Regions from separate parts of the Acidovorax sp. DMC1 genome, predicted to be linked through region 2. Evidence: predicted binding sites of a transcription regulator. Region 2 holds the regulator's gene; each other region holds the start of a gene.
What was found. The regulator LexA, encoded in region 2, represses DNA repair genes until DNA is damaged. The targets are predictions, from matches to a motif close to ACTGTATNNNNATACAGT.

Region 1 (7,750 bases), on a different contig from region 2:
GTGTCAGGCTGCGACGCGCTGATGCTCGGGCGCGGCATTGTGGCGGACCCCGGCCTGGCACGCGCCATTCGGGCGGCCGATGCAGGGCGTCCGGACTCGGACACCGTGGTGTGGGCCGATCTGGTGCCACACCTGGCCGCCTTTTGGCAGCTGGTGTGTGACGACCTGGAGCCGCGCCAGCGCGCAGGGCGTCTCAAGCAATGGCTCAACCTGCTGCGCCGCCGGTTTGCCGAGGCAGAGGTGGCCTACCAGCATGTGCGCACCATGACGGACCAGCGGGCCATCACCGTGTGGGTGGCAGAGCTGCAGGCCCGAGCGGGCTGCGCCCAAGGGGCTTAAACCGGCTACAGCAAGTGGTCCGGGGCCAGCGGTCCCAGCAGCTGCAGCATCAGCCGCAGGGGGGCGCTGGCGTCGGGCTCGGTGGTGGCGTCGGGCAGCCCGCTGCCCTCGGGGGCGCGCCAGCGCAGGCCCTGGTCGGTGGTCTGCACCTGCCAGGCGGATTCTTTCAGTGCCGTGTCAATCTGCGTGGTGGCCCGGCGGGACAGCTCCGTGCTGCGAATCAGCAGCGCCACCTCGGTGTTCTGCCGCTGTGAACGCATGTCCAGATTCATTGACCCCACCGCCAGCAAGCGGCCGTCCACGATCAGCAGCTTGGAGTGCAGCATGGCGCGCGATCCGCCTTGCGAACCCACGACGCCCGCGCTGTGGTTGCCCATGCTGCCCGACACGCCCAGCGCCCCCCGCAGCACGCCGGGCAACTCGCTGTGCATCTCGTACAGCTCCACCCCCATGGCCAGCAGCTGCGGCCGGTGGCGAGCGTAGCCGGCGTGTGCAATGGGCGCGTCGTTGGAGGCCAGCGAGTTGGTCAGCACCCGCACCCGCACGCCGCGTGCGCGCGCAGCGGCGAAGGCGGCCTCCATGTCCGGCCCGGGCACGAAGTAGGGCGAGATGATGAGCAGGTCGCGCCGCGCCTGGGCCATGAGCTGCAGAAGGCCATCCACCACCGTATCGGTCTGAGCCTCGTTGGTCTCCGTGCCGGCGCGGGGCAGGGGGCTCGGTGGACTGTCTGCCGCCGCTACTTTGCGAGAGCCCGACACCAGCGCGGCGGCAGCGGCCTTAGGACTGCTGGGGCTGCTCAGGTTGCCGGGTACCCCTGCCGGGGTGCTCGCGGCAGGACTGGGTGGCGCTGGGGACACTGCAGGGGCGGCCCCATTGGGCACGCTGCCCGCCGCTGCGCTGTCGGCCGGAATCTTGGCGGGCTGGTCTACCAGGACCGCTGCTGCTGCCCAGACAAAGGGCGTGCGCTCCAGGTCCATGGGCTCGTAGTTCCAGATGCGCGCCCGCTGCGCAGCGGTGGTGCCGGGCCCCATGTCGGGCGGTGAGCGGTCGGGCGCCGTGGTGCCACCCTGGCCTGCGACACGGCGCCTCCGCCCTTCGTCGGCCACTCGGATGCTGTCGCGCAAGTGGTCGAGTTCGCTCTGGGTGATAAGCGACTGCACGGGGTAGGCGCGTTCGTTGTTCCAGTAGCTGTCAAAGCTGCGCGAGAGGTCCTGCACGATGGGGCCTGCGGCCAGGACATCCAGGTCGACAAAGTTGCCCGAATCGGCGTTGCCGAAGTAGGCATCGCCCAGGTTGCGTCCCCCGGTGACGGCCATGGCGTTGTCGGCAATGAACAGCTTGTTGTGCATGCGCTGCTGCACGCGCGAGAAGTCGCCCAGCAGGCTCAGCATGCGGCCGATGGGCGACCCCCGGGCACCCGTCACGGGGTTGAACATGCGCATCTCGATGTTGGGCACGAACGCCAGCCGCATCACCTGCGCGTCGCGCCCGGTGCTGTGAAAGTCGTCCAGCAACACGCGCACCCGCACACCACGCTGGGCTGCGGCCATCACGCTGAGCAGCAGGCGCTCGCTGCTCGCGTCTGCGTGGATGGCGTAGTACTGCAGGTCCAGGGTTTTCTGGGCGGAGTCGACCAGGGCCAGGCGGCTGCTGTAGGCAGCCTGTGGGCCGCTGAGCAGTGCAAACCCTGAGGCATGCCGTGCCCCCTCGGCGGCCCTGCGTGCTGCGACGAGCTGCCCCAGCGGGGTATCGCCGGGGGCAGCCAGAGCAACCGACACCGGGCGGTCCACCTCCTTGGGCAGGCCCGCGCAGCCCGCGAGGGCCATGGCGACCAGCAGCACGACCCAGCGCGGCCAGCCGGGGCGGGTTGACTGGGGCGGGGTGAGGGACAAGGGGGGCGAAGACAGCATGGCGCGATTGTGACCGTGGAGCCGCTGGGGCGCAGGGCTCAGGTATAGCTGCGCGCCGGTCCATCCGCTGTCAGACAGCGCGCCAAGGCGAAGGCTTGGGCCCGCATCTGGCCCTGCACCGGGTCCCTCGCCGGTCCGAGGCCGTCGCCAGGTGTTGGGTTACCAGCTCACTTCGCGGTCGGGTGTGGCGCTGATCTTGTGGATGCTCAGGTCGGCGCCGTCGAACTCTTCTTCCTGCGTCAGCCGGATGCCCACCGTCTGCTTGAGGATGCCGTATACCACCACGCCGCCGATCAGGGCCCACACCACGCCCAGGCCCGTGCCGATGAGCTGGGCCGACAGGCTCACCCCGCCCAGACCGCCCAATGCCTTGCTGCCAAAGAGGCCCGCAGCCAGCCCGCCCCAGGTGCCGCACAAGCCGTGCAGCGGCCACACGCCCAGCACGTCGTCGATCTTCCATTTGTTCTGGGTCAGGGTGAACATCAGCACAAAGATGGCCCCGGCCACTGCGCCCACCACCAGCGCACCCAGCGGGTGCATGAGGTCCGAGCCCGCACACACGGCCACCAGACCTGCGAGCGGGCCGTTGTGCACAAAGCCGGGGTCGTTCTTGCCCAGCACCAGGGCGGCGAGCGTACCGCCCACCATCGCCATCAGCGAGTTCACGGCGACCAGTCCCGAGAGCTTGTCCACGGACTGCGCGCTCATTACATTGAAGCCGAACCAGCCCACCACCAAGATCCAGGCGCCCAGCGCCAGGAAGGGAATGTTCGATGGCGGGTGGGCCGAGATCGCGCCGTCCTTGCGGTAGCGGTTGGCGCGGGAGCCCAGCAGGATCACCGCTGGCAGGGCAATCCAGCCGCCCATGGCGTGCACCACCACTGAGCCGGCAAAGTCGTGAAACTCCTCCCCCGTCACGGCCTTGATCCAGCCCTGCACACCAAAATGCTGGTTCCAGGCGATGCCCTCAAAAAACGGGTACACAAAACCGACGATGACTGCCGTTGCCATCAGTTGCGGCCAGAACTTGGCGCGTTCTGCAATGCCGCCCGACACGATGGCCGGAATCGCGGCTGCGAACGTGAGCAGGAAGAAGAACTTGACCAGCGCATACCCGCTGAGCTGCACCAGCGACTCTGCGCCGACGAAAAAATGCGTGCCGTAGGCCACGGTGTAGCCGACCACGAAATAGACCACCGTGGACACCGAAAAGTCCACCAGGATCTTGACCAGCGCATTCACCTGGTTCTTTTTGCGGACCGTGCCCAGCTCCAGAAACGCAAACCCGGCGTGCATTGCCAACACCATGATCGCCCCGAGCAAGATGAACAAGGCATCTGTGCCCTGTTTGAGTGCTTCCATAACGTCCTCGCGATAGTGATTGATCGACTCTGGTGCGTTTTCGGGATACGCCACAGATTTGCACCAAGTTGAAGCAAGAAGCGCGCCAAGAGTTGGTGCAAGGTTTTGCACTCATTTGGGGCTTGATGGCGTGAGGAAAAAATGGGTGTTCAAAATACTGTATAAACGAACAGTTTTTTGACGCCAAATCCATCCCTGCTCGCTATGGGCCTACTACCCACTCCTGAAGACGACCTGCCCGAAGAGCCGCAGGAAATCCCCGTTCCGCCGCAAGCCATTCGCGGTCGAGGGGCGGCGACGGCCATGGCGCACCGGTTTGCCAAAGACCAGCGCGAGCCCGCAGATGACGGGTGGAGCCCTGTTCGGGCACCTGGCAATGCGGAGGGCTTGGCCCCGGGCCATGGATGCCAGGAGGGCGAAGATGAATGGGACACAGGGGCGCCGGGCGGGCTTGCTGCGTGCGATGAAGGGGAGGGCGACATCCGTCCTTCGCCCGCCACCCGCGTGCATTTCGAGACTGCGCGCAGTGCCCTGTGCGCCAACGACTCGCCCGACATCTTCTTTGAGCTATCGGTCAATCCCTATCGGGGCTGCGAGCATGGCTGCATCTACTGCTACGCGCGGCCCACGCACAGCTACCTCAATTTTTCCCCCGGGCTCGACTTTGAGACGCAGATCGTGGCCAAGCACAACATTGCGCAGGTGTTGCGCCAGGAGCTTGCACAGCCACGCTATGTGCCGCGCCTGCTCAATATTGGCTCGGCCACCGACTGCTACCAGCCTGTAGAGCGCGACCTGAAGCTCACGCGCAGCGTGATCGAAGTGATGCGCGAGGCGCACCACCCGTTTTCGCTGATCACCAAATCCAGCGGAGTGGAGCGCGACCTGGACCTGCTAGCACCGTTGGCCGCACAGCGCCTGGCGGCGGTGTACGTCACCATCACCACGCTAGACGCCACACTGGCCCGCCGCATGGAGCCCCGTGCTGCCGCGCCCCACCGGCGGCTGCGCACCATACGTGCCTTGGCCGAGGCGGGAGTGCCGGTGGGCGTGAGTGTGGCGCCGCAGATTCCCTTCATTACCGAAGACATGGAGCAGGTACTGGAGGCCGCGCGCGACGCCGGTGCGCGCACCGCCTTCTACACCGTGCTGCGCCTGCCCTGGGAGCTGGATGCGCTGTTTCGGGAATGGCTCACGGTGCACTACCCGCAGCGCGCGGCGCGCGTCATGGCGCGGGTGCAAGACCTGCACCACCTCACCGATGCGCAGCGCGCTGCCGGTAAGACCTATGACAGCGACTTCGCCACCCGCATGAAGGGCTGTGGGCTGTGGGCCGATTTGCTGCGCCAGCGCTTTGCCAACACCTGCCGTCACCTGGGGCTCAACCGCGAGCGTGAGGGCCTGGACCTGGGCCAGTTCAGGCCTGGGTTGTTGCGCGGGCAGGGCAGCTTGTTCTGAAGGGCGCGTCGAGTGCGCTGTGGCTGCATACACTGCCCGGTCTGTCTGCACGCCTCTCTTTCGTTGCCGGTCGCTGCAAGCGGATGCCTGCTGAAGCGTGCTGCGACAGTGGTCCCCTCCTGACTGACTTGTGTGCAGCGATGGGCGCGGCATGGGGGCGTCGTGAGGCGGCGGCCCAAGGTATCCGGCGGTTGGGCAGGCAAGCTTCATGGAAAAATGCGCTGACAAAAATATGATGAGCGTAATAATTGTTTGCTACAATGCGCTTGTGCGAAATTCCACCCCTTCCCGCAAAGAGCTGAGCCATGAGCGCATCGTTGCAGCGGCAGCGCGTGCGATTCGCCGCAATGGCTTTGGCGGAGCGGGGGTTGCAGAGATCATGAAAGACGCCGGTCTCACGCATGGCGGCTTTTACGCACACTTTCCGTCCCGGGAGGCGATGCTCGCAGAAGCCGCTGACAGGGCCGGCGCAGAAACAGTGGACCTGGCCGAGTCTGCGGCCGCGTCGGCCCCCGCCGAGCAAGCGCTGGAAGCCATGCTGGGCGCCTATTTGTCCGAGCAGCACATCAAGAACCCGGAAGCTGGCTGCCCCCTGGCGGCCCTGAGTTCGGAGCTCTCCCGCCAAGCGCCTGAGGTCCGGCATGCAGCCACCCGGCGCATGAAGGAAATGATCGACGTGGTCGCGCGGCAACTGCCGGGCTGGGGTACCCCGGATGCCCACGAGCGCGCGCTTTTTCTAGTTGCCACCATGGTGGGGGCGGTTTCGCTGGCTCGCGCGGTGGACGATCCTTCGCTGGCCGAGAGACTTTGCAAGGCGGCTTTCAAGTACGCCCGTACCGGCGGCGACGAGCCTTCCAAATAGCTTTTTTTGGGTATTTTTATGATGAATGTCATATTTTTGATGAGCGCAGCAAGCACCGATCATTCGAATCCCCGCCGAGGGCCACAGGGGACTCGTGCATCAGATTTTTGTGTGGGGTTTGAATATGATGATCATCATTTTTCGGTGGCGAATCAGGCGGCAGAAGTTTCTTTTGAAGGCAATGACCACCAGGTCTTCTGCCTTCGATCCTCGCTGAGTGTTTCGCCCCAAGGCGTGACATCCGGCATTTTTCGAGGCGCTTGAGCCTCATTTCTTTGGAGATATTCACCATGACCACTTTCACACGCCTTTTTTCTGCAGCTGCCCTGGTCACAGTGGCGGCGACTGGTGCCCACGCCGCCGACCTGGATCCGGCGCAATTTGCGACCAAGTTCGAAGGCAATCGCACCTGCGCCGAAGTGGCCGCAGAAGCCGCGCAAGTGCCCATGACCCGAAGCCAGATTCCGTCCGGCTCCAAGCCAGAGGCGTACAAGTCTGTGGCTGACCGTGCGCTGATCCGCTCCCAGGCCGCCGACGCGGTACGCATGGGCCAGATCTCCTCGGGCGAGACCGGCACGCGCTGAGGTGGATTTTCAGGAAGCGGCTGCCGGTTTGATTGGAAATATGACAAAAATCATATATCCAAAGAAAGTTGGCGGACCTGCGGTGCTCTTAGGCCCGCCGGGCCTCCCAACGGCCTCCACGGATGCCCTATGGCCCGGCGCTCCCAGCGCAAAGGCAAGGTCCATCACCACCCCTTCCACCACTGGGCAGGTGGCAAGGGTGCTCGCGTTCGGCGCGCGGGGTGCATCGGCGTGCCCGCGCGGCACCGTGTGCAGACCCTGGAAACCCCAGGAATAAGGAAAGAAGCATGAAGGCATTTGTTCTGGATCGATACGGGAAGAAAGCGCCTCTGCGGATGGCGGAGTTGCCAACCCCGGAGCTGCGCGATGACGAGGTGCTGGTCCAGGTCCACGCTGCAGGCGTGAACCTGCTGGACGCCAAGGTGCGGGACGGTGAGTTCAAGCTCATCCTGCCCTATCGCTTGCCCCTGGTCCTCGGCCACGATGTGGCGGGCGTGGTCACCCAGGTCGGCCCTCGCGTGCGGCAGTTCCAGGTGGGCGATGAGGTCTACGCGCGGCCCGACGACTTCCGCATTGGTACGTTCGCCGAATTCGTTCCGGTGAAGGAAGCCTCCTTGGCACACAAGCCGAAGAACATCACTATGGAAGAGGCAGCGTCCCTGCCCCTGGTGGCGCTGACCGCCTGGCAGGCATTGGTCGAGAAAGCCCAGCTCAGAAAAGGCCAGAAGCTTTTTGTTCAGGCCGGCTCTGGCGGCGTGGGGACCTTTGCCATCCAGCTGGCCAAACACCTGGGTGCGACCGTGGCAACCACCACCAGCGCCACCAACACGGCGCTGGTGAAGGGCCTCGGGGCGGACGTGGTGGTTGACTACAGGACACAGGCTTTTGAAGACGTCTTGCGCGACTACGACGTGGTGCTGCACAGCCAGGACAGCAAGGCCCTCGAAAAATCGCTGCAGGTGCTCAAAGCTGGCGGAAAGCTCGTGTCCATCTCTGGCCCGCCCGCTCCGGACTTCGCCAGGCAGATCAACGCACCGTGGTTCCTGCATGCGGTGATGCGGCTGCTGAGTGCGGGTGTCCGGCGCCGGGCACGTGCCCTGCAGGTCGGCTTCTCGTTCCTCTTCATGCGGGCCAGCGGGAGCCAGCTCCGCGAGGTCACCCGGCTGGTAGAGGCCGGCGCGATCCGCCCGGTGGTGGACCGGGTGTTCTCCTTCGAGTCCACCAATGACGCACTC
Region 2 (7,750 bases):
GGGGAGGCCGTCATCGTGGGCGGTATTAGGTAGCGTTTTCCACCTTAGGCCGCTCGCAATGTCCAGTAAATCAGGCTCTGACAGCCTCGGATGCCGCCAAACGGTCCAGCTCTGCGCAGACATCTGCCATGCGGCCTGCAATCACCAGACGTCCGGTACCTGCGGCGTCTGAAGCCCGGCGCAGCACTTTGGTTGTTCGGGGGCCGCAGGAAGCCGTACCCACCGCTGATAGGAAAGCTTGCCGTTTGCTGCCGGCCATGTGCGTTGGCAGAAAAGAGCGATGCGTGTCGGGCAAACGGGCAGGACTTTCTGGCGTTCGTGCAGGTGGTTTGGTCGTAAAAGGCCAGTTCCCGCGAGGAGCGCGTTGTCCTTGGTGCTCTTCTGCACGATGAAGTGCCGTAACGTGTGCATCCCTTCTTTGCAAGACCAAGGGCGATGCATTCACAAATTCAGTGGACTCTCTTGTCTCTGCTTGCGCCGGTAGGGTCGTCTTGTCTGCAGACGCTAGCTCCGCACTCGCAAACAGCTTTTTGAGGCTGCGAACAGGGCTCTGCAGGGCAGAAAGGGTGAACAAAGCAATTCCCATGTGAAAACTCCGAAAGTCGGGGGTTGAACATAGGCAGGATTGCAAAGTGGCTGAGTACCAGAACACCCAAAAGCAGCGCGAGACCATCCCCTGCGGTGCAGGCAGCTGCTCCGCCGATTCATCACACATAGCTTGGGAGTTTTTGGCACTCAACGGGACCCGCATCGCAGGGCTGGTGTACTGATCAGAATCTGTCCACCAAACGCCCGCCACCCACGGTGCGGCCCCTGAGCGCGTGCTACATCAGCATGGTGTTGCGGATAAGACCCACGGCCAGGCCTTCGATCTCGAAGGGCTCACCCGGCTGCACCACGATCACGGGATAGTCGGGGTTCTCGGGCAGCAACTCAATGGCGTTGGCGGTGCGGCGAAGGCGCTTGACGGTGACGTCGTCACCCAGGCGGGCCACGATGATCTGGCCGTTGCGGGCTTCGCGGGTGGACTGAACGGCCAGCAAATCGCCATCCATGATGCCCGCGTCACGCATGGACATGCCCCGCACCTTGAGCAGGTAATCGGGCTTGTGCTGGAAGAGGCTGTTTTCTACGCTGTAGGTCTGGTCTACATGTTCCTGCGCGAGAATGGGCGATCCCGCAGCCACCCGGCCGACCAAAGGCAAGACCAGTTGCGACAGGCCCGGGATGGGCAGGCTGAACTGGCTGCCGCGCGCGGCGTTGATGGAGCGCACCGTGTCGCTGCGCAGGCGGATGCCCCGTGAGGTGCCGCTGACCAGCTCGATCACCCCTTTACGGGCCAGCGCCTGAAGGTGTTCTTCTGCCGCGTTGGCTGACTTGAAACCCAGCTCGGCCGCGATTTCTGCGCGGGTGGGAGGCGCGCCGGTGCGTGCGATAGCGGTCTGGATGAGATCCAGAATCTGCTGCTGGCGGGCGGTGAGTTTGGGGTTGTCGAGCATGGTGGTTTCCGGTGCAGGCGGTTACAGTGATGAACAACTGTTTTTTAATCCAGTAACTGTATTTTTCACCAGTTTTTCGGAGTATGCAAGTGAGTGGGCAAAAAATTGTGGTTTTGGGCACCGGTGGCACGATTGCGGGCACCTCGGCCCAAGCGGGGGACAACATTGGCTACACCGCCGCGCAGGTGGGCGTGGAACAACTGCTGACGGCCGTGCCCGGTCTGCAGGCTCTGGCAGGCGGCGCCTTGGTTGCAGAGCAAGTTGCGCAGATCGACAGCAAGGACATGGATGGCGAGGTGTGGCGCACGCTGGCATTGCGTTGCGCCCACCATCTGAATGACTCGGAGGTGAGGGGGGTGGTCATCACCCACGGCACTGACACCCTGGAAGAAACAGCGTGGTTTTTGCACGAAGTGCTGGACGCCGCCAAACCCGTGGTGCTGACCTGCGCGATGCGGCCTGCCACAGCCTTGACCCCCGATGGCCCCCAGAACCTGCTGGACGCGGTGGCAACGGTATTGGCACCCGGTGCAACAGGTGTGCTGGCCGTTGCTGCGGGTGAAGTGCATGGCGCACGGCATGTGCAAAAAGTGCATCCCTACCGCGTCAATGCCTTCAGCTCGGGGGATGCTGGACCTCTGGGGTGGGTGGAAGAGAGTGTGGTCCGTTGGGCATGCAATAGCCCAGTAGTGCCGGTAAATAATGCCGTTGGTGCTATGAATAATATAGTGAGCGCTGCGACTTGGCCGTGGGTGGAAATCGTCATGAACCATGCGGGGGCATCGGGCAGGGCGGTGGATGCGCTGGTGCGAGAGGGCGTGCAGGGCCTGGTGGTGGCCTGCACCGGCAATGGCACGATCCACCACGATCTGGAGGCTGCTTTGGTGCGCGCGCAGAACGCCGGAGTGCGGGTGGTGCGCTCCACCCGCTGCGCGGAGGGGCAGGTGCTGCCCAAGCCGGGTGATGTGCTTCCCGCCTCGCAAGGCCTGTCGCCGGTGAAGGCGCGGGTTGCCCTGATGCTGGATTTGCTGCGGATGCATTGATCTAAAAAGGGCCGGCAGCCGTGTTCACCGCACTCAAGACACACGCCTGGGCTTACCCCGCGCTGGAGGTCGTCCACATCATCGGCATTGCGTTGCTGCTGGGTAATCTGGCGCTGCTGGAGGTGCGGGTTTTCGGACGTGGTGCGGCATTGCCGGTGAAGGACCTCGCGCGGCAGAGTCTCTCCCTGGCGCTGTGCGGCTTTGGATTGGCCGCAGCGTCGGGGCTGCTGATGTTTGCCACCCAGCCTGCGGAGCTGCTCAGCAACCGCGCCTTCACCTTGAAGATGCTGTTGTTAATGCTTGCGGGCTGCAACGCGGCGTGGTTTCATGCACGCGGTTCGCTTGCACGCCTGGACGGGCTGGCGCGCGTGCAGATGCTGGTGTCCACCGTGATCTGGCTGTCGGTGGTGGCCTGTGGCCGCTGGATTGCGTACCTTTGATATGACCCCTTGAACCGGGTTTTATTCCTACGGGAGTCTTTATGGGCTTGCAACGTCGTCATGTGCTGATCGCCGCTGGTGCCTTGCCTTTGGGGGCACACGCGCACCACGGCTGGAGCAGTTTTGATGCGGACCGACCGCTGTATCTGGAGGGCACGGCGCGCAAGGTGCGGTGGCAAAACCCGCATGCAGAGCTGGAGCTCGAATTGCCCGCTGCGCTCCGGTTGCCTTCAGATCTTGCCCAGCGGTCTGTGCCTGCGCAGACCGCGCCGGTGGACGGACGCGCACTGCTAGCCAAAACCGTGCTGCCCACCCGCAAGGACCGCGTCTGGGAGGTTGAGTTGGCTCCGTTGACCCGCATGCAGGCCTGGCAGGTGCCTGAGATCAAGCCGGGTACGGCCGTGTCTGTGGTGGGCTTTGGCCTGCGGGACGAAAAGGGCGAGGCAGTGCTGCGCGCCGAATACCTGTTTGTGGACGGCAAGGCCTACGGCTTGCGGTCCAGCCCCGCCTGATGCCAGGCACGTGCCCGCAGCGGGCGACTGTCGCGGCCACCGCGCGGCGGGGCGTTCCATGAAAAAAGCGACGCCCTGGTGCAGTGCGTCGCTTTCAGGAGGCTTGAGCGCCCAACCCGGGTCAGGCGGATCTTGGCCCTTGGTTCATTGCATCAGCTGGCCAGCGCCTGCAGCGCGCGTGCGGTGATCTCGTCCACGCTGCCCGTACCGCTGATGGCGCGGTACTTGGGCGCTGCAGCGGGTTCGGCCTTGGCCCAGTTGCTGTAGTAGTCCACCAGGGGGCGCGTCTGGTCGCTGTAGACCTGCAGGCGCTTCTTGACGGTTTCTTCCTTGTCGTCTTCGCGCTGGATCAGTTCTTCACCGGTCACGTCATCCTTGCCTTCGACCTTGGGTGGGTTGAACTTGACGTGGTAGGTGCGGCCGCTGGCCGGGTGCGAGCGGCGGCCGCTCATGCGTTCGATGATGGCGTCAAAGGGCACATCGATTTCGAGCACGTAGTCGAGCTTGACGCCAGCTGCCTTCATGGCGTCGGCCTGGGGAATGGTGCGGGGGAAGCCGTCAAACAGGAAGCCGTTGGCGCAGTCTGGCTGCGTGATGCGCTCCTTGACGAGACCGATGATGATGTCGTCGCTGACCAGGGCGCCCGAGTCCATCACGGCCTTGGCCTGCAGGCCCAGGGGGGTGCCGGCCTTGACGGCTGCACGCAGCATGTCACCGGTGGAGATCTGGGGGATGCCGTACTTCTGGCAGATGAACGTGGCTTGCGTGCCCTTTCCGGCGCCAGGCGCGCCCAACAGAATCAGTCTCATGGATGTCCTCGAAGGTTAGAAATCGGGTGGCGCCGCTGGCGGGGACGTTCGAAGGGCGCCTGAAGCCGTTCTGTGCGCCCGGGATGCGGTGCTCTCGTTACAGTTGAGGATAGCATGTGAGCACCTTGCGCGGACTTACATGGGTGACCGTTTCTCGGCCGGTGCCTCCATGGGAGCGCTGCAAGGGTCATCTGTGCGACCCCGGATGCATCCAACATGCACGCCAACGCGGATCGTTGGCGCCTGAAAACTGTCAGCGAAACAGCGCGCGGACCCGCTCCAGGTCCTCTTGCGTGTCCACGCCAGGGCCCGGCGCCGCGTCTGCCAGGTGAACGGCGATGCGGTGGCCGTGCCACAGTGCACGCAGCTGTTCCAGCGCCTCGATGGCCTCGGTCGGCGCAGGCGCCAGTTGTGGAAACTCCCGCAGAAACCCCGCGCGATAGCTGTAGATGCCTACGTGGCGTAGCGGTGCGAAGCCTTGCAGTGCCTTCACGCCGGGCTGGGCGGCCTGTGCTGCACCCTGCCACCAGGCCGTGCCCGCATGGTCGCGCCCAAAAGGGATGGGCGCGCGGCTGAAGTAATGGGCCAGGCCCCGCGCGTCGAGCACCACCTTCACCACATTGGGGTTGGTGTAGTCGGCCAGGGATGCGATGGCATGGGCGGCGGTGCCCATGCTGGCTTCGGGTCGCTGCCCACCGTGGTCTTGCAGCAGGGCGGCCACGGCGTTGATGAGTGCGGGGTCTATCAGCGGTTCGTCGCCCTGCACGTTGACAACGATATCGTCGCCCTGCAGCCCCAGTTGTGTGCAGGCCTCGGCCAGCCGGTCACTGCCGCTGGCGTGGTCGGCGCGGGTCATGACGGCTGCCACACCATGGGCTGCGCAGGCTTGCAGGATGCGGGCGTCGTCTGCAGCCACCACCACGCGGACTGCGGCGCTCTGCGCAGCGCGCTGGGCCACGCGCACCACCATGGGCAGGCCCGCAATGTCGGCCAGGGGCTTGTCGGGCAAGCGGCTCGACGCCATGCGTGCCGGTATCAGCACGGTAAAGGGGCTGTGGGCGGCAGTGGCCACGGGGGCGCTCACTGCTCCAGTTCCTCGTCGGTCAGGGGGCGGGCTTCGTTCTCCAGCAGCACCGGGATTCCGTCGCGCACCGGGTAGGCCAGCCGCGCGCTGCGCGAGACGAGTTCCTGAGCCTCGCGGTCATACGTCAAAGGGCCTTTGGTGACGGGGCAGACCAGCAGTTCAAGCAGTTTGGGGTCCATGGGGGAGAGGCTTTCCGGGTGGGTTCGTTCAGGCAGGGGCAGATGATAGCGGCGGCTTCTTGCCTCCTGGGCTGGGATTGATCTGGTTCAGCCAGTCATCCAGGGCAACAAAAAAGCGCGGGTCCAGTTGCGTGGCCAGCGGCACGGCCAGCGCGTCCGGATAGCGCGTCCAGAGCTTCACCGCGTCCTTTTCTGTACAAACTAGCCGTAAGCGCTGGTCGGATATGCGCTGCCAGCTATCAAAATCATAGTGATCGGGTAAGGCCTCGGTGTGCTCCAGCGTCAGGCCCTGGTTGCGCAACATGGCAAAGAACTCGGCGGGTCGGGCCACAGCGGCCACCGCATGCAGGGGCTGCCCTTGCAGTTGTGCCAGTGGCACGTGGTGGCCGTCCGATTGCACGGCATAGGGCGCCAGGCTGCGTTGGAGGGCAAATGCCAGCGCTGTGGTGCCGCGCGGCGGTGCGCTGCCTGCATGCAGCACCATGTCCACGGGGCGGGGCCAGGGCTCCCGCAGCGGGCCTGCGGGCAGCAGAAAGCCGTTGCCGATGCCTTGGTTGTTGAAGATGCAGATCTCCAGGTCCCGCCGCAGTGCGAGGTGCTGCAAGCCGTCATCGCAGACGATCACATCGGTATCGGGTTGGGCTGCCAGCAACGCGCGTGCGGCGGTGATGCGCCGTGGGGCCACAAACACGGGCACCGTGCCGCCCCCCGCTACGCTGCGGGCAATCAAGGCCGGCTCGTCGCCCACCTCGCTGGCAGGGCTGTCGGGTTGCACGGCACGGCAGTCATGTGTGCTGCGACCGTAGCCGCGCGAGATCACGCCCGGGCGCAGACCACGCGCCTGCAGGTGTTTGACGAGTGCGATGACCACCGGGGTCTTACCGGCGCCTCCGGCAATCACATTGCCCACCACGATGACAGGGCGGCCCGGGTGCTCGGACCGAAGCCAGCCCCGGCGGTACAGCCAGCGGCGCAGGGCCACCAAGGCGCCATACATGAGAGAGACGGGCCAGAGCGCCCACGCCGCTGGACCCCGGGACTGCCAGATGTTCTGCAGCCGCTGTTCGGCCGTGGCAGAGGAGGGCGGAGGGGCTTGCGGGGCCGAAGCCCGGGGCGGCTGCGGCCCTGAAGCGGCCATTCCCGTCAGCGGCTGGCCGCGCGGCCCGACGCGGACGACTGCGTGGCGAACGTGATCTGCGTGAGGCCCACGCGGCGCGCGGCCTCCATCACGGTGACCACGGACTGGTGCGGCGACATGGCGTCGGCGCTGATGATGACTACGCTGTCGCGGCCTGCGGTGGCGGCGGTGCGCAGCGCCTGGGCGATGGCATCCACGCTCTTGCCTTCCACGCCGGTCTTGTTGACGGCGTAGCGGCCGTCTGCGGCCACCGACACGATCACTTCCTTGGGGTGGTCGCGCTGTTGCTCGGCATCGGCCACGGGCAGGGTGAGCTGCAGCTCCGTGAACTTGCTGTAGGTGGTGGTGAGCATCAGAAAGATGAGGATCACCAGCAGCACGTCGATGAACGGGATCAGGTTGATCTCGGGCTCATCCTTGGCGCGGGGGCGAAAGTTCATGGCGCTTATTTGGCTTTGCGCAGGCGCAGGATGTGGCGAACGAACTGCTCCGATGCCAGTTCCAGCGTGAGCAGATACGCGTCCACGCGGGCCCGGAAGTAGCGCCAGAAGATCAGCGAGGGGATCGCCACGATCAGGCCAAACGCGGTGTTATAGAGCGCGATGGAGATGCCATGCGCCAGCTGGGCCGGGTTGCCGCCACCCATGGCCTGGCCCACACCGCCGCCGCCAGCCTGCGAGCCAAAGATCTCAATCATGCCGATGACGGTGCCCAGCAGGCCCAGCAGCGGCGCGGCTGAAGCGATGGTGGCCAGGGCCGACAGGTACTTCTCCAGCCGGTGCGCTACCGCGCGGCCGGTGCCTTCCATGGCGGCGCGCAGGTCGGTTTCGCTGCACTGGGGGTTGCTGTTGAGGGTACGCAGGCCGCTGGCCAGCACTTCACCCAGGGCCGAGTTCTGGGCCAGCTGGTTCACCACGTCGGGGGTAGGCAAGGCCTTGGACGACACCGTGATGGCTTCGTCGAGGAGTTTGGGGGGGGCCACGCGGGCCGTTTTCAGGGCCAGAAAACGTTCAAAAATCAGTGCCAGTCCCAGGACGGAACACGCG
Region 3 (7,750 bases), on a different contig from region 2:
CGTGGAGTGGGCCACCTCTTCGATGTCCATGCCGCCTTCGCTCGAAGCGATCAGGGCGACCTTCTGCGTGGCGCGGTCGGTGACCAGCGAAACGTACAGCTCGTTCTTGATGTCGGCGCCATCTTCGATGTACAGGCGGCGGACCTTCTGGCCTTCGGGGCCGGTCTGGTGCGTGACCAGTTGCATGCCCAGGATTTCGCTGGCGCGAGCCTTCACGTCATCAATGGTCTTGGCGACCTTCACGCCGCCGCCCTTGCCACGGCCACCGGCGTGGATCTGGGCCTTGACCACCCACACGGGGCCGCCGAGCTTCTGGGCTGCTTCCACGGCTTCTTGCACCGTGAATGCGGGAATGCCACGCGGAACGGGCACACCAAAATTGCGCAAGATTTCCTTGCCTTGGTATTCGTGAATCTTCATGAGGTCTCTCTCAGGGAAGGGTGGTAGTTACCCGTTTACCATGAACAGTTGTCTGGCCGCGGGCTTGGGACATGGCAACCCGCGACTGTATCATGCTGCAACGCACCATCCTTGTGCCTGGCTTACATCCAGGGTTGGCGTCGCAGCCTTTCCCATCCCTTTTGCCGGCAGACGCTGCCGTCCTTTTTTGCAGGAGCACCTCCATGTCCAAAGTCTTTATTGATGGCGAAGCCGGCACCACAGGCCTGCAGATCCGCGAGCGCCTGCAGGCCATGCCGCAGATCGATCTGGTCAGCATTGCGCCCGAGCTGCGCAAAGATCCTGCCGCCAAGCGCGACCTGATCGCGGGGGTGGATCTGGTGGTGCTGTGCCTGCACGACGACGCCGCGCGCGACACCGTGGCCATGGTGGACGAGATCGAGCGCAGCTCGGGCCGCAAAGTCAAGGTCATCGATGCCAGCACCGCGCACCGCACGGCCGATGGCTGGGTGTACGGGTTTCCAGAACTCGCCGCAACGCAGGCGCAAGCAGTGCGCGAAGCCAGCCGCGTATCCAACCCCGGCTGCTACGCCACCGGGGCCATTGCCATCTTGCGCCCGCTGGTCGATGCGGGGCTAATCCCTGCGGACTACCCTTTGAGCCTGCCCTCGGTGTCGGGCTACTCCGGTGGTGGCCGCACGATGATCGAAGCGTACCAGGCAGGTACGGCAGCACCTTATGAAGCGTATGCGCTGGGCCTGTCGCACAAGCACATCCCAGAGATCCTGCGCTACACCGGGCTCACGCGCCGCCCGGTGTTCATCCCTGCAGTGGGCAACTTCCGCCAGGGCATGTTGGTGCAGTTGCCGCTGCACCTGGACTTGCTGCCCGGCGCCCCCAAGGCCAGCGACCTGCACGACGCGCTGGCTGCCCACTACAGCCGCACCAACACGCCCGAACAATGGGTGAGCGTGCTGCCGCCCACCGACGATTTGAAGCTGGCAGCCGACACGCTGACCGACACCAACCAACTGGAGCTGCGCGTGTTTGCCAACGAACAATACCGGCAGGCGGTGGTCATTGCGCGCCTGGACAACCTGGGTAAGGGCGCCAGTGGCGCCGCAGTGCAGAACCTGCAGCTGATGCTGGGCGTCTAAGCACACCACAGCCCTAGCGAAGGTGGGTCGAAAGCCCTGCTTGTGAGCAGTGCGCTCATCCCTCGTCGGAATCGTCGGCGCCCTGCACGGCGCGCCGCACCACATCGCCCGAGAACCCCCGCGTCAGCAAGAAGCGCATCTGTTTGGCGCGGGTTTGCGGGTCGGTGGCGGGCTCGCCAAACTTGCGGCGCCACACCTCGCGGGCACGCTCCAGTTCGCTGCCTTGCAACTGGGCCACTGCCTGCTGCACGGCCTCGGCGCCCAGCCCTTTGGATTGCAGCTCCTGTCGGATGCGCGATGCACCCAGGCGCCCTGCGCGCCGGTTCAGCACCGACTCCACGACCCGCGCCTCGCTGATGAAGTCCCGGGCCTGCAGGTCGTCCAGCACGGCCTCCAGGTCTTCGCCCTCTTGCACATGGGGGCTGAGCTTGCGCTGCAGCTCGGCCCGCGAATGCTCGCGCTGGCTCAGCAGCCGCAGTGCACGGCCTTTGAGCGAGAGCGCAGTGAATCCCATGGCTGACCAAACGCTATATTTTCAATAGCTGCCGGCGCATATGGAATGTGCGCCTGCAGGCCATTTGGCTTCAAAAACCGCAAATCACTCGTCTGCAGCCGCTGCCGGGGCTTGCAGTGCGCCAGGCAGCAGCGCAATGCCCAGCCCTTCGCGCACCTTGTTCTCGATCTCGCGGGCCAGGTCGGGGTTTTCACGCAAAAACTCGCGGGCGTTGTCACGGCCTTGGCCGATCTTCTCGCCGTTGTAGGCGTACCAGGCACCGCTCTTTTCGATGACCTTGGCGTTCACGCCCATGTCGATGATCTCGCCTTCGCGACTGATACCTTCGCCAAACAGGATGTCGAACTCGGCCGTCTTGAAAGGCGGGCTCACCTTGTTCTTGACCACCTTGACCTTGGTCTCGTTGCCGATGGCTTCGTCGCCCTTCTTGATGGTGCCGGTGCGACGGATATCGAGGCGCACGGAGGCATAGAACTTCAGCGCGTTACCGCCGGTCGTCGTTTCCGGCGAGCCGAACATCACGCCAATCTTCATGCGGATCTGGTTGATGAAGATGACCATGCAGTTGGTCTTCTTGATCGTGGCGGTGAGCTTGCGCAGCGCCTGGCTCATCAGGCGGGCCTGCAGGCCGGGCAGCGCGTCGCCCATTTCACCTTCGATTTCGGCCTTGGGGGTGAGGGCTGCCACCGAGTCCACGATGATCAGGTCCACGGCGCCCGAGCGCACCAGGCTGTCCACGATTTCCAGGGCTTGTTCTCCGGTGTCGGGCTGGCTGATCAGCAGGTCGGACAGCTGCACGCCCAGCTTCTGGGCGTATTGCACGTCGAGGGCGTGCTCGGCATCGACAAACGCGCAGGTGCCGCCTTGCTTTTGCATCTCGGCCACCACCTGCAGCGTGAGCGTGGTCTTGCCCGACGATTCCGGTCCATAGATCTCGACCACGCGGCCGCGCGGCAGGCCGCCCACGCCCAGGGCGATGTCCAGGCCCAGGGAGCCGGTAGAGACCACCTGGATGTCCTCGATCACCTCGCCTTCACCCAGGCGCATGATCGTGCCCTTGCCAAATTGCTTCTCGATCTGGGCGAGCGCGGCGGCCAGGGCCTTGGCCTTTTCGGTGTTCACGGGCAATGCGGGGTTGGTGCCTTTGACTGCGACGTCCATGAGAAACTCCTTGAAAAACAACAGGTTGGATGCTTGCATTGCTCTGCGGTTAATCACAGGCTGGATGCTTGAACAGTAGTTTATGCGAGCAATGAAATCCAGATAAAGCGATTTTTAGTCAGTTTGCCTGACAATATCGCATGGCCGATTTTTCCCCTGCCGCCGTCTCCGCCCCATCCGCCCCGGAAGCTGATGACCGCTGGCGCCAAACCCACCTGGGCCGCCTGATGGGCAGTGCATTGCGCCGCTTCGACGCGCGGGTGCTGCAGCTCATGGCGCGCAACGTGGAGGTGCCGCTGGCACTGTCCAACCTGGCGGCGCGCGACCAGGTGACGGCTGCGCACGTGCACATCACCCGGCACCTGGCCCTGCAGGGCGACCGGCTGACCGACCTGGCCCAGCGCGCGGGCATGACCAAGCAGGCCATGGCCAACCTGGTGGACCAGTGCGAGGCCTGGGGGCTGGTCACACGGCGGGCAGACCCACTGGATGCGCGGGCGCGGCGCGTGTGCTTCACGCCCACCGGCCTGGCATGGCTGCAAGCGTTCCAGGATGCGGTGGCGCAGGCCGAGGCGGAGTTCCGCGCCGAGGTGGGCCAAGACGTGGCCACCGTGGTGGCGATCGGGCTGGAGGCCTATGCGGGCGGCGATACGGGCGTCTAAGAACTGGTTCTATGCCCCCACAGGCTCAGCGCACGCCAGCAACCATTCCTTGAAGCACTGCAGCGCGTGCAGTTGCGTGCGGCCTTCGGGGTAGCAGAACCAGTAGCCCACATCGCTCCGGTAGCCGCCACGCAGGTCGGCATCGGGCAAGGGCTCGCGCACCAGGCCCGCCGTGATTTCGTCCTGCACCAGGCAGCGCGGCACCAGCGCCAGGCCCATGCCTGCCATCACAGCGCGGATCATGGTCTGGAACTGGTCAAACTGCGGCCCAGCCAGCGGGTCGATGAGGCCCTCCACCCCGTGCGTCTCGCTCCAGCGCAACCACGCCTCAGGCACGGTCACGTGGCGCAGCAGGGTGTAGCGGGCCACATCGCGCGGGGTGTGGATGGGCCAGTCGGCCACCTTGGTGCGGGGGGCGATCAGCGCCACCTCGTTGCCCGTGATGTGGTGGGCGTGCGCACCGGGCCAGTGGCCGTCGCCGAACAGGATGGCGCAGTCCAGCTCGGGCCGGGTGAAGTCGTAGCTGTGCACATAGGGCACAAAGTGCAGCGTGATTTGCGGGTGCTGCTGCTGGAACTGCGGCAGGCGCGGGATAAGCCATTTGGCCGCAAACGTGGGCAGGCTGGACAGGTGCAGCGCGCCGCCGCCGTCATCGCTGGTGATCAGCTCCAGCGTGGCGGCCTCGAGCTGCGCCAGCACGCCTCGCACGGCCTTCTCGTAGCGCTCGCCCGCCGGGGTCAGCGCCAGGCGCTTGCGGCTGCGCTCGAACAACGGTACGCCCACCCAGCCCTCCAGTTCCTTGACCTGCTTGCTGACCGCGCTTTGGGTGAGGTGCAAGGCCTCGGCCGCGCGGGAGACGCTGCCAAATCGCGTGACCATGGAGAACGCGCGCAACAGGTGCAAAGGGGGCGACAACCGGCGGAGGGAGGACATGGGCTCAGCGCTTGATCATTCCAATATGGAATGTTATCAGGCCCAACCATTGCTTGTTGATTGGGAGCAGCCTCCGTAACCTTGAGTCTCTTCAACAGGAGAATCCTCCATGCAACGCCGTCATATGCTCTCAGCGCTGGCCGCTGTATCTTTCGTTCCTGGAATATCCTTGGCGCAAGAGGGCAAGCCTCTGCGCATCATCGTGCCCTTCCCCCCGGGCGGAGCGACCGACATCACGGCCCGCAGCCTGCAAGAGCCGCTGGCGCGCATCCTCAAGCAGCCCGTGGTGCTGGAGAACCGGGGCGGTGCAGGCGGCTCCATCGGCATGGCCGAAGTGGCGCGGGCTCCGGCAGACGGCCTGACCCTGGGGGTGGCCACGCTGTCCACCCATGGCGTGAACCCCGCCGTCTACAGCAAGCTGCCATACGACCCCACCAAGGACTTTGTGGGCGTGACCGAGATCGTCAAGGCGCCTGGCGTGATCGTGGTGAATCCGACGGTACTGCCCGTCAAGGACCTCGCCGAGCTGGTGAAATACCTCAAGGCCAACCCCGGCAAGGTGTCGTACGCCACCCCCGGCAATGGCACCATCGGCCACATGTGGGGCGAGCTGTTCAAGCGCGCATCGGGCACCTCCATGGTCCACATCGCCTACCGGGGCGCGGGCCCGGCCATCAACGATGTGCTGGCGGGCCAGGTAGGGGTTTACTTTGACCAGGTGGCCTCGTCGCTGCCCTACATCAAGGCGGGCAAGCTCAGGGCGCTGGCCGTGTCCTGGCCCGTGCGGCTGGACGTGCTGCCCGACGTGCCCACCTACGCCGCGCTGGGCTACAAGCAGGCCAACGAACCCTCGTGGTTTGGCATGGTCGCCCCCACGGGCACACCCACCGCCGTGGTGGAACGCATCCAGCAGGCCGTGGCCCAGGCCCTGAAGGAACCCACCGTGCGGGAGCGCCTCGCGGGGCAGGGCCTGTACCCATCGGGCACAACGTCCAAAGAGTTCACCGCGCAGATCGCCCACGAGATCGAGAAAATGAAGGGCGTTGCCGCCTACGCCAAGGTGGTGCTCGACTGACCTGATTCCCCCCCGGGCCCTGGGCCCGGGGACGGCCACAGCCGGGATGACGAAACGACGCGGATGCCCCTCAGGGATAACCATAGTCACATCCCGGTCTGGGCGGCTAGGCCAGCCGCCCTCCTTTGCGCACACTCTGCCTATGCATGCAGCCTTGAAACTGATCCACCACCGCTTCCAGCAAGCCCAGCCCGGCGTCACCGGCTCCCCGGGGCTTGCCACCCAACCCTCCACCGCCACCGTCACTGCGGTGCCCGGCAGCACCCCGCTGGTGCTCGACTCTCCCCACAGCGGCACCCAATACCCCGACGACTTTGGCTCCGCCCTCGACCTGGCCACGCTGCGCCGGGCCGAAGACACGCACGTCGAGAAGATCTACGCCTTTGCCCCCCCGCTCGGCGTGGCCTGGGTCGAGGCCCATTTCCCCCGCATCTACCTGGACGCCAACCGCGACACCACCGAGCTGGACACCAGCCTGCTCGACGGCGACTGGCCCGACCCCATTTCCACTGACCCCAAGGTGCTCAGCAAGGTGCGCTTGGGCAAGGGGCTGATCTGGAAGTTCACCGACCAGGGCGAGCCCATCTACCAGCGCCAGCTCACGGTGGCCGAGGTGCGTGCGCGCATTGTCCGCTGCTGGCGCCCGTACCACGCCGCCGTGGCACAGGCCATCGATGCCGCCCACGCGCGCCATGGCTACAGCATCCACCTCAACTGCCACTCCATGCCCGCTGTGGCCGGGCGCTTTGCCACCGAGTTTCCGGGGCTGGAGCATGCCGACTTCGTAGTGGGCGACCGGGACGGCACCACGGCCAGCCCGGCGCTGTCGGCGCTGATCTGCGAGCACCTGCGCGCGTGCGGCTACAGCGTCGAATACAACCACCCCTACAAGGGCGTGGAACTGGTGCGCCGCTACGGCAACCCCGCGCAGCACCGCCACAGCATCCAGGTCGAGATCAACCGCAAGCTCTACATGGACGAGCAGACGCTCGCCCAGCACCCCGAGGGCATGGCCCGCCTGCAGGCCGACCTGCAAGCCCTGGTACACAAGCTGCTGGCGCACGACCCGCGCTGAGCACCCGGCGCGGGCCCGGCGGGCTCAGGCCACCAGCGTGGAGACACCGTCGTAGAGCTGGCCCATGCTCTCTGCCGTGGCGATGTTGCTGTGGGCCAGGCCCGCGCGCGAGCCATCGAGTGCGACCACCGACATGGCCTGAAAGCCCGCGTCCTGGCCGTTGTGCAGCAACCAGCCTGTGCCGTGCGCCGCATGCACCAGCCAACCCAGGCCATAGCGGCCTGCGGGGGCGTGCCCCAGGTCCTGCAGACCCTTCACGTAGCTTCGCGGCAAGGGGGTGGCGTCGCCGCGCAATGCCCGCAGATGCCACTGCAGCCACCGTGCGTCCTCGTCCACCGTCAGGCTCACGGCGCCTGCCGGGTCCAAGACCTCCAGCCACACACGTTCCGGCGCCTCGGCCAGCGGCAGGGGCTGCAGCCGCCCGTCCAGGATTTCATGCCCGGCGGGCTGCTGGCTCCCGGCACGCATCGGTTCTCCCACAAAGAGCGACAGGCCCAGGGGCTGGGCCACGCGCTGGCGCAGCAGATCCGCCCACTCCAGGCCCGTGGCCGCGCGCAGCATGCGGGCCGCCAGCGCATAGCCTGCGTTGGAGTAGGCAAAGCCGGGGTCCGCGCCTGTCCCGCGAACGGGCGGCTGGCGCAGCAGCCACTGCAGGAAGAACGCCTCCGCCTGCGCAGGTTGCTGCCAGCGCGCCAACACCTCGGGGCCCACTGCATTCACGAACAGGTCCACGTCTTCGATGGCTGAAAAACCCATCACCCCAGCGCGGTGGTC
Region 4 (7,750 bases), on a different contig from region 2:
GGGCAGCTCGGTGGTCAACACAAACTGCTCAGGCAGTTGCAGCCAGGCATGGGCCTCTGGGGCATCGCCCAGGGCCTGGTCCAGCACCTGCAGCACGCCCGCGCCCAGGCGCCGTGCAACGCCCGCACGCGGCAAGGCCCGCAGCGCGCCCCAGGTGCGGCAGCCCATGCGCTCCAGGCTGGCCACATGGGGGCGCAGTGCTGTTAGCGTGTGCAAGGGCAGGCTCTCTACCCCGCCCTGCGGTGGGCAGGGGCGCCCTGCCAGTGCCATGCGCAGCCTGGCATGGGCCACCAAGGCGGTGGGGCCTGTGCCCCACACCGTCGGCGCATGGGGCGGCAAAGCCGGGGTCTGTCCACAGGAAGGGGCAAGCGCTTCCGCGCTGCGGACGGGTGGAGGCACGGCGCCCTCCCCTTCGCACCGCGCAGCAGCCTCGGCCCAGGCTTGCAGCACCAGGGCCTGCAGCGCCTCGCGCCCGCCCCACAGGCGTTCGGTGGTGGACACCTCCAGCAACACCGCCTCGCCATCGGCCAGCGCCACACGCGGGGTGAAGCGCAAGGCCCACCAGCCAGCGGCGATGTGGAGTGCGCCAGCACTTTTGTCCGTGCCCATACCCGTACCTGGCAAGGCGGCAGGCTCATCGGACCAGGGCAATGGCAGAGCGATCCAGTGCATGCCTGCTCCCTTCTGGCCGGCCTCCGGGTCGGCCCCCTGGCTGCTCTCCGGGCTGGCCTGGGGGCTGGACTAGAGGCACGTGGCGCGCCAGCGCCCCCGCCAAGGCCCCGCCTACACGGACGGATGCAACCTGACGCCCTGCCAGCAGAGCCCTGGCGGCCTCTTGTGCTGCACGGCGCCGCTCAGCCTGCGCCACCAGCACCTGCGCCAGCTGCGGATGGCAGCCCGGCAGGTGGAGTGCCTGCGCCAGCGGAGGCCCCCGGCGCTTGAGGATTTGCACCTGCATGCCAGGGGCAGCGGCGGCATCCCCTGGCAGGGCCAGTCCCTGCACTTGCAGCCGCAACTGGGCGGGCGACGCATGCGGCACTTGCTGCGCCTGCAGCGAGGCGGCCACCGAACGAAACACCCACAACAATTGCTGCTGCTGGGCCGCCGCCAGTTGCAACCGCCGCAGTGCCGCAGGTTGCGCCTGGGGCAACCAGGCCATGACGGCCAGCACGCCCTGGCAGCGCAGCGCCTGCTCAGCCGCCCACAAGGCGGCCATGGGGGAGTCGGAGCGCACCACACACACTCGCTCTGCGCGCAAGCCCTGCGATTGCAAGGCCGGGCCAAAAGGCTCACAGGGCGGCGCCACCAGCACGATGGCCCCACTTTGTTTTGCCGTGGCCTGCACCAGCGCAGGCAGCACCAGTTGCCATTCATGCAAGCCCGCCAGGGGCTGCAGCACCTCGCTCAGGGCTCCCACAGGCCAGCCACCGCCCGGCAGTTCGACATCCAGCGCGGCATACCCTGTGGGCAGCACACGCGGCGTGCCGGCCCCCAGCGCGTCGGCATGCCACACCCCAGCAATGGAGGCGGGCAAATGGGACGCAAGCCGCAAGGAAGGGCGTGGCGCAGGCATGGTCTTAGGGGGATTCAGGCAACAAGAATACTGTAAATATAACCAGTATTTTGCTGCTTGGGTGGGTCTGAAGGCGAAGACCCACCCAGGACGCCGGTTTGCGAAAGCCGACGCAAGTCGGCCCATCGCCCACGCGTTCAGGGCGGCGCTGAGGGGCCGCTAGCAAGCACCGTCAACCGGGGTGCCCTCTTGAAAGAGCCCCCGGGTTGATGGTGTCGATCCAAGAATCGGTTTACAGCGTACGCATCGCCCAGTCGCACCAGTCCGCCACTGCCGCATCGGCAGGCGTGGCGCGGTCCGAGAGCTGGGGCCAGCGGCGGTGGCTGGCGTTCAGGATGCTTTGCAGCTGCCACAAGGCTTCGCGCCCCACCAGGGCGACCTCGGCCATGCCAATGGCGTCGCCTTGCAGCTGCGCCAGCAATTCCCCTTGGTGCCGGGGGTGTGAGCCCGCTTCGATCAAGGCCTTTTGTAATGCCATGAGGCGGGAATCGGCAAACGCAAAGGCGCTGCCCGCAGGAGACTTGGCCGCCGCGTCTGGGGGCAACGCCGCCTTGAGCTGGTCCCAGTAGGCAAAGGCTTCGGCCAGCAATTCGATCTGGCGCGGGGCGTCGTTACCCAGGGGCATCAGGGCCGATTCGCGGGCAACTTCTTCTTGCAGTAGCGGCAGGATGAACGCCACCAAGGCCGAAGGAAACTTGCGGTGGTTGAGCCGCAGCACCAGCGACAGCCGCTGTGCGGGCATATCGTCGTATTTTTCGTAGAAGGCGGCCACCACCTCGGCCAGCAGCAGGATGCGGCCCATGGGCGTGATGTCGGCCCCCATCAAGGCGCGAGGATAACCGCTGCCGTCCATGCGCTCGTGGTGCTCCAGCACAGCGACCTCGGCGGCGCGTGGGTAGGCTTGCGTGTCGCGGATCATGAGCATGGCCGAGATGGGATGGGCCACCAGGTGCTTGCGCCCTACCCCCACCACCTTGTGGTCCGGGTCGTCCCAGGCCGGGTCCATGTGCAGCACCCCCAGGTCATGCAGCAGCGCAGCGGCCGCCACCGTGCTGCAGTCGCGCTCACTCAGCCCGCTTTTGAGCGCCAGAAACACCGCCACGGTGGTCATCACCAGACTGTGCTGGAACAGCGCAGGCCGTTGGTCACGCATCACGGTGAGCTTGCAGGCCATGGCAGAAGGCAATGGCAGGGAACGAAGCGGCGCCAGCAACCGGGCACTGGAGCCCAGGGCCTCGGCCAGCATGGCTGGCAGGGTTTCCTGCTCAATGAGCGTCTGGCCCAGGGCCAGCAGGGCCGACACGTCCACCGGGTTTTCGATGGACAGATGGCGGTCAATGGGTTCACGCAGCTTGTGCTGTACCAGGCGGTCGTACAGGCGGCTGTCAATGCGCGCCCCCTTCTCCACCAGCTTGATGCCGTTGTCGGTGTAGATGGCAGCGCCTGCGACCACCGTACGCCGGTCGGCCATGTCGGTCAGCGCACGCAAGTAATGGGGACTGTCAGCGTCCTCGGCATCCGCTGAAAGAAGAATATCGGTCATGCAAGCAACACAAATCGTTACTTCGCACTATATGGGGTTCTCTTGCAAGGCACTGACTCGCATGGCGCGATACAAACACGCAATCTTGATGCACATCAAGTGGCAGGCCCTGGTGCCTGCACTTGTTTTGGCCGCATGGAACGCATTGCACGCCCATATTCCCCTGTGCAAGACCTGCTTCCACCCAGGCTTTCCCGGGTGGAAAAGCCCTTTGTCACCCCAATGTCATTGTCCCAAATGGAAATCAGGGTTTCCATGAGGCAATGTCGCCGAAAGCCCATTTTTTGGCGCTCTCAGGCAGTCAGTCTTGGGTAAACCCTGAAAAGTTCCGTGCCGATTGTTCACAATACTGGAACAGTTAGTTCGCGACCCGGTAGTTTTTCTCTGCACCCCACCGGCGTACAGTTCATCCCATCGATGAGCCGAACCCGCAAGGCGACTCACCGAACCCGGTCCCAGGCAGCTTTCTTTGTTTTTGGCGCTTTGTTCCGGTTTTTTGAGCCGCTTCTTTAACTTCAAGGATTTCCATCATGAACAACACCGCACGTTTCCTCTCCATCGCCGCTGTCGCTGCTTTCGCTTCTTTTGGTGCCCAGGCTGATGAAGCCGATGCTTCGCAATTCGCTACCAAGTTTGAAACCAACCGCACCCGCGCTGAAGTGCAAGCCGAAGCCGCTACCGTGGCCCAGACCCGCAGCATCGAACCCGCTGGTTCGCGTGTGGTGACTTACAAGTCCACGGCTGACCGCGCTGCCGTGCGTGCCCAGGCTGCTGAAGCTGTGCGTACCGGCCAGATTTCTTCGGGTGAGCGCGGCTGATTGACCAGGGGCGGCTGAATCTGCCGCTCTGGTTGCACCGTATCTCTCAGAGTACCCAAGTCCCTCTTTTTTAAATTTTCCGGAGTTTCACCATGAACAAGTCTGTCCGTTTCCTGTCCGTTGCTGCTGTTGCCGCTTTCGCCGCTTTTGGTGCCCACGCTGATGAAGCCGATGCTTCGCAGTTCGCCACCAAGTTCGAAACCAACCGCACCCGTGCTGAAGTGGCTGCTGAAGCCGCTACCGTGGCCCAAACCCGCAGCCAAGAGCCTGCTGGCTCGCGTGTGGTGACTTACAAGTCCACCGCTGACCGCGCTGCTGTGCGTGCCCAGGCTGCTGAAGCCCTGCGCACCGGCCAGATCTCTTCCGGCGAAATCGGCAACGCGATGTAATTGCCACAGGCCCCGTGCGTACGGCATGGGGGCTTTGTGAAAGAACCGTGCAAATGCAAAAGGCCGGGGCCCTGTGAGGGGCCCCGGCCTTTTTTGTGGCGCCACTACGATAGTGGCCCAACGCTCAGGGGATCAACGTGACGCCGGTCTTGGCCTGCAGAGCCTCAAAGGTCACGCCGGGAGCCAGCTCCACCACCTTCAGGCCCTGAGGCGTCACGTCCAGGACAGCCAAGTCGGTGATGATGCGGTCGACCACGCCCACGCCCGTGAGGGGCAAGGTGCACTGGGGCAGGATCTTTAGGTCCTCGGTGCCATCCTTCTTCTTGGCGACATGCTCCATGAGCACGATCACGCGCTTGACGCCCGCCACCAGGTCCATGGCGCCGCCCATGCCCTTGACCATCTTGCCGGGAATCATCCAGTTGGCCAAGTCACCCTTTTCGCTGACCTGCATGGCGCCCAGGATGGACAGATTGATCTTGCCGCCACGGATCATGGCAAACGACTGGTCGCTGCCGAAGATGGACGAGCCTTTGATGGTCGTCACCGTCTGTTTGCCGGCATTGATCAGGTCCGGGTTCACCTGGTCTTCGGTCGGGAAGGGACCGATGCCCAGCATGCCATTTTCCGACTGCAGCCACACTTCCTTGTCACCGGTGAAGTTGGCCACCAGCGTGGGAATGCCGATGCCCAGGTTCACATAAAAGCCGTCTTCGAGTTCTTGCGCCGCACGGGCGGCCATCTGGTCTTGGGTCCACGGCATGGTCAGGCTCCTGCTTTCTCGGTGATCGTTCGTTTTTCGATGCGCTTTTCGGGGTTGGCATTGAGCACGATGCGGTGCACGTAGATGCCAGGCAGGTGGATATCGTCGGGGGCCAGTTCACCCACTTCCACGATCTTTTCCACTTCGACGATGCAGACCTTGCCTGCAGTGGCGGCGGCGGGGTTGAAGTTGCGCGCGGTAAGGTTGAAGCGCAGGTTGCCCGACTTGTCGGCCACGTCGGCCTTGACCAGCGAGACCTCGGGCACCAGGGAGCGCTCCATCACATAGGTTTCGCCATCAAATTCGCGCAGCTCCTTGCCCTCGGCCACGATGGTGCCCACGCCGGTCTTGGTGAAGAAGGCCGGAATGCCCGCGCCGCCCGCGCGCAGCTTTTCGGCCAGCGTGCCCTGGGGGGTGAATTCCAGCTCCAGTTCGCCTGCCAGGTACTGGCGCTCGAACTCCTTGTTCTCGCCCACGTACGACGAGATCATCTTCTTGATCTGACGGGTTTCCAGCAGCTTGCCCAGACCAAAGCCGTCCACGCCCGCGTTGTTGGAGATCACGGTGAGGTTCTTGACGGCCGAATCACGCAGCGCGTCGATCAAGGCTTCAGGAATGCCACACAGCCCGAAACCGCCTACAGCCATGAGTTGGCCGTCTGCAACCACGCCCCTCAGGGCTTCGGCTGCGGAGGGGAATATCTTGTTCACCACGATCTCCTTATGAATGGGATGCGCTACGATACTACGTACTTAAATAAGTAGTTTTCCGTAAAGATTAGCACTATGGAAGTGGATTACCGGCTCGCTTTTGACATGGCTCCCGTGGGGCTGGTGCTGTCGCGCAACCGCACCATGGTCGACTGCAACCGCCATGTGTGCGAGATGTTCGGTGCCTCGCGCGAGGTGCTGATCGGCCAATCGTTCCAGATACTTTATCCGAGCGCTGACGAGTACGAGCGCCTGGGCGCACACATGGAGCCCATCCTGAACGCCAAGGGCCACTATGCGGACAACCGCATCATGAAGCGCGCCAACGGCGAGGTCTTCTGGTGCCACGTGTCGGGCCGCGCACTCAACCGCAATGCCCCGCATGAATCCGGCATCTGGAGCTTTGAGGACCTCAGTTCGCAGCGCACCGTGAAAGCAGAACTCACGGGCCGTGAGCGGGAGGTGGCCGCACGCCTGCTGGAAGGCCTGACCTCCAAGGAGATCGGCCGGGCGCTGGAGATCAGCCACCGCACCGTGGAGATCTACCGCGCGCGCCTCATGCGCAAGTACAACGCGTCCACCGCAGCAGACCTGGTGCAAAAACTGCTCGCAGGCGGCTGAAGCGGGGCGGCCTGTACGTCGCCCCCCCTGCGCGGGCCTGCTACTTGGCCGGCCCGTCAATAACTTCCGCAGCGGTGCGAAACGCCTCTACCGCCGTCGGCAGTCCGCAATAAACGCTGGCGTGCAGCAGCACCTCCTGCAGTTCCTCGGCCGTGGCGCCATTGTTCAGCGCGCCACGCACATGGCCCTTGAGTTCGTGCTGCTTGCCCAACGCGATCAGCATGGAAACCGTGATGAGACTGCGGGTCTTGCGGTCCAGCCCGGGGCGCTGCCAGACATCGCCCCACGCATTGCGCGTGATGTATTCCTGGATCGGCTGCGTGAAAGAAGTGGCGTTGCCCAGCGCACGGTCCACAAAATCATCACCCATGACCTCCCGGCGGGTGGCCAGGCCTTTTTCGTAGTCTTTGGACGGGGTTGCTGTCACGCGCACTCTCCTTGAAAGGTTGAAACATCAAGGCCCGATGGTAGCGAGCAAGCGCAACGCCCCCGTCATGAAAACCACAGAACAAAAAGCCCGGCGCGTGCACTGCACACACCGGGCTCGATCAAGGCATGCTCAGCCCACCCCATGCCGCCTTTCAACGGCATGGAGCAGAAGCCCTTAAGGTCAGGCGCTGGCGCCGCCTGCGGCCAGGTCAAACCGGTCGAGGTTCATCACCTTGGTCCAAGCCTTGACGAAGTCCTGCACAAACACCGCCTGCGCATCGCTGCTGGCATAGACCTCGGCCAGCGCGCGCAGCACGGAGTTGGAGCCAAACACCAGGTCGGCCACCGTGCCGGTCCATTTTTTGGCACCGGTGCTGCGGTCCACACCGTCCAGCACACCTGCTGCGCCCGCCGACTTCTGCCATTGGGTGCGCATGTCGAGCAGGTTCACAAAGAAGTCATTGCTCAAAGTGCCGATGCGCTGTGTGAAGACACCATGGGCCGCCTGATCCACATTGGCACCCAGCACGCGCAAGCCGCCCACCAGCACCGTCATTTCGGGCGCTGTCAGCGTGAGCTGATTGGCGCGGTCCACCAGCAGCTCGGCCACGGCGCCTTCCAGGCCAGGACGCACATAGTTGCGGAAGCCATCGGCCACAGGTTCCATGACCTCGAAAGAAGGCACATCAGTCTGCTCCTGCGAGGCATCGGTGCGGCCGGGGGTGAAAGGCACGGTCACCTCCTGCCCGGCATTCTTCGCTGCAGCCTCGACGGCGGCGCCACCGGCCAGCACGATCAGGTCAGCGAGCGAGATCTTCTTGCCGCCCGTCTGCGCGGCATTGAAGTCGCGCTGGATGGCTTCGAGTTGACCCAGCACCTTGGCCAGCTGCGCAGGCTGGTTCAC

Region 1: a site for LexA is predicted at 3,768-3,785, ahead of ACT531_RS13420 (PA0069 family radical SAM protein). Genes of this name have one in related genera too.
Region 3: a site for LexA is predicted at 3,291-3,308, ahead of recA (recombinase RecA). Genes of this name have one in related genera too.
Region 4: a site for LexA is predicted at 1,603-1,620, ahead of imuA (translesion DNA synthesis-associated protein ImuA). Genes of this name have one in related genera too.

The regions. Positions count from the first base shown of each region.
Region 1 is NZ_JBQUYO010000005.1:293,566-301,315, reverse strand. It holds gene ACT531_RS13435 (tRNA dihydrouridine synthase) at 1-339, shown strand, start outside; gene ACT531_RS13430 (phospholipase D family protein) at 345-2,249, opposite strand; gene ACT531_RS13425 (ammonium transporter) at 2,409-3,611, opposite strand; gene ACT531_RS13420 (PA0069 family radical SAM protein) at 3,816-5,069, shown strand; gene ACT531_RS13415 (TetR/AcrR family transcriptional regulator) at 5,278-5,931, shown strand; gene ACT531_RS13410 (hypothetical protein) at 6,222-6,515, shown strand; gene ACT531_RS13405 (NADP-dependent oxidoreductase) at 6,803-7,750, shown strand, end outside.
Region 2 is NZ_JBQUYO010000014.1:42,454-50,203, reverse strand. It holds gene lexA (transcriptional repressor LexA) at 825-1,499, opposite strand; gene ACT531_RS21250 (asparaginase) at 1,583-2,542, shown strand; gene ACT531_RS21245 (hypothetical protein) at 2,563-2,982, shown strand; gene ACT531_RS21240 (DUF6152 family protein) at 3,024-3,494, shown strand; gene adk (adenylate kinase) at 3,647-4,303, opposite strand; gene kdsB (3-deoxy-manno-octulosonate cytidylyltransferase) at 4,557-5,387, opposite strand; gene ACT531_RS21225 (Trm112 family protein) at 5,384-5,566, opposite strand; gene lpxK (tetraacyldisaccharide 4'-kinase) at 5,595-6,704, opposite strand; gene ACT531_RS21215 (ExbD/TolR family protein) at 6,710-7,144, opposite strand; gene ACT531_RS21210 (MotA/TolQ/ExbB proton channel family protein) at 7,150-7,750, opposite strand, start outside.
Region 3 is NZ_JBQUYO010000007.1:75,860-83,609, reverse strand. It holds gene sucC (ADP-forming succinate--CoA ligase subunit beta) at 1-420, opposite strand, end outside; gene argC (N-acetyl-gamma-glutamyl-phosphate reductase) at 624-1,556, shown strand; gene recX (recombination regulator RecX) at 1,612-2,070, opposite strand; gene recA (recombinase RecA) at 2,155-3,231, opposite strand; gene ACT531_RS15230 (MarR family winged helix-turn-helix transcriptional regulator) at 3,372-3,893, shown strand; gene ACT531_RS15225 (LysR substrate-binding domain-containing protein) at 3,903-4,826, opposite strand; gene ACT531_RS15220 (Bug family tripartite tricarboxylate transporter substrate binding protein) at 4,936-5,901, shown strand; gene ACT531_RS15215 (N-formylglutamate amidohydrolase) at 6,044-6,976, shown strand; gene ACT531_RS15210 (serine hydrolase domain-containing protein) at 7,001-7,750, opposite strand, start outside.
Region 4 is NZ_JBQUYO010000009.1:148,297-156,046, reverse strand. It holds gene ACT531_RS18295 (DNA polymerase Y subunit UmuC family protein) at 1-672, opposite strand, end outside; gene imuA (translesion DNA synthesis-associated protein ImuA) at 635-1,534, opposite strand; gene ACT531_RS18285 (HD-GYP domain-containing protein) at 1,806-3,116, opposite strand; gene ACT531_RS18280 (hypothetical protein) at 3,647-3,934, shown strand; gene ACT531_RS18275 (hypothetical protein) at 4,027-4,323, shown strand; gene ACT531_RS18270 (3-oxoacid CoA-transferase subunit B) at 4,448-5,086, opposite strand; gene ACT531_RS18265 (CoA transferase subunit A) at 5,089-5,796, opposite strand; gene ACT531_RS18260 (LuxR C-terminal-related transcriptional regulator) at 5,872-6,417, shown strand; gene pcaC (4-carboxymuconolactone decarboxylase) at 6,458-6,844, opposite strand; gene katG (catalase/peroxidase HPI) at 7,028-7,750, opposite strand, start outside.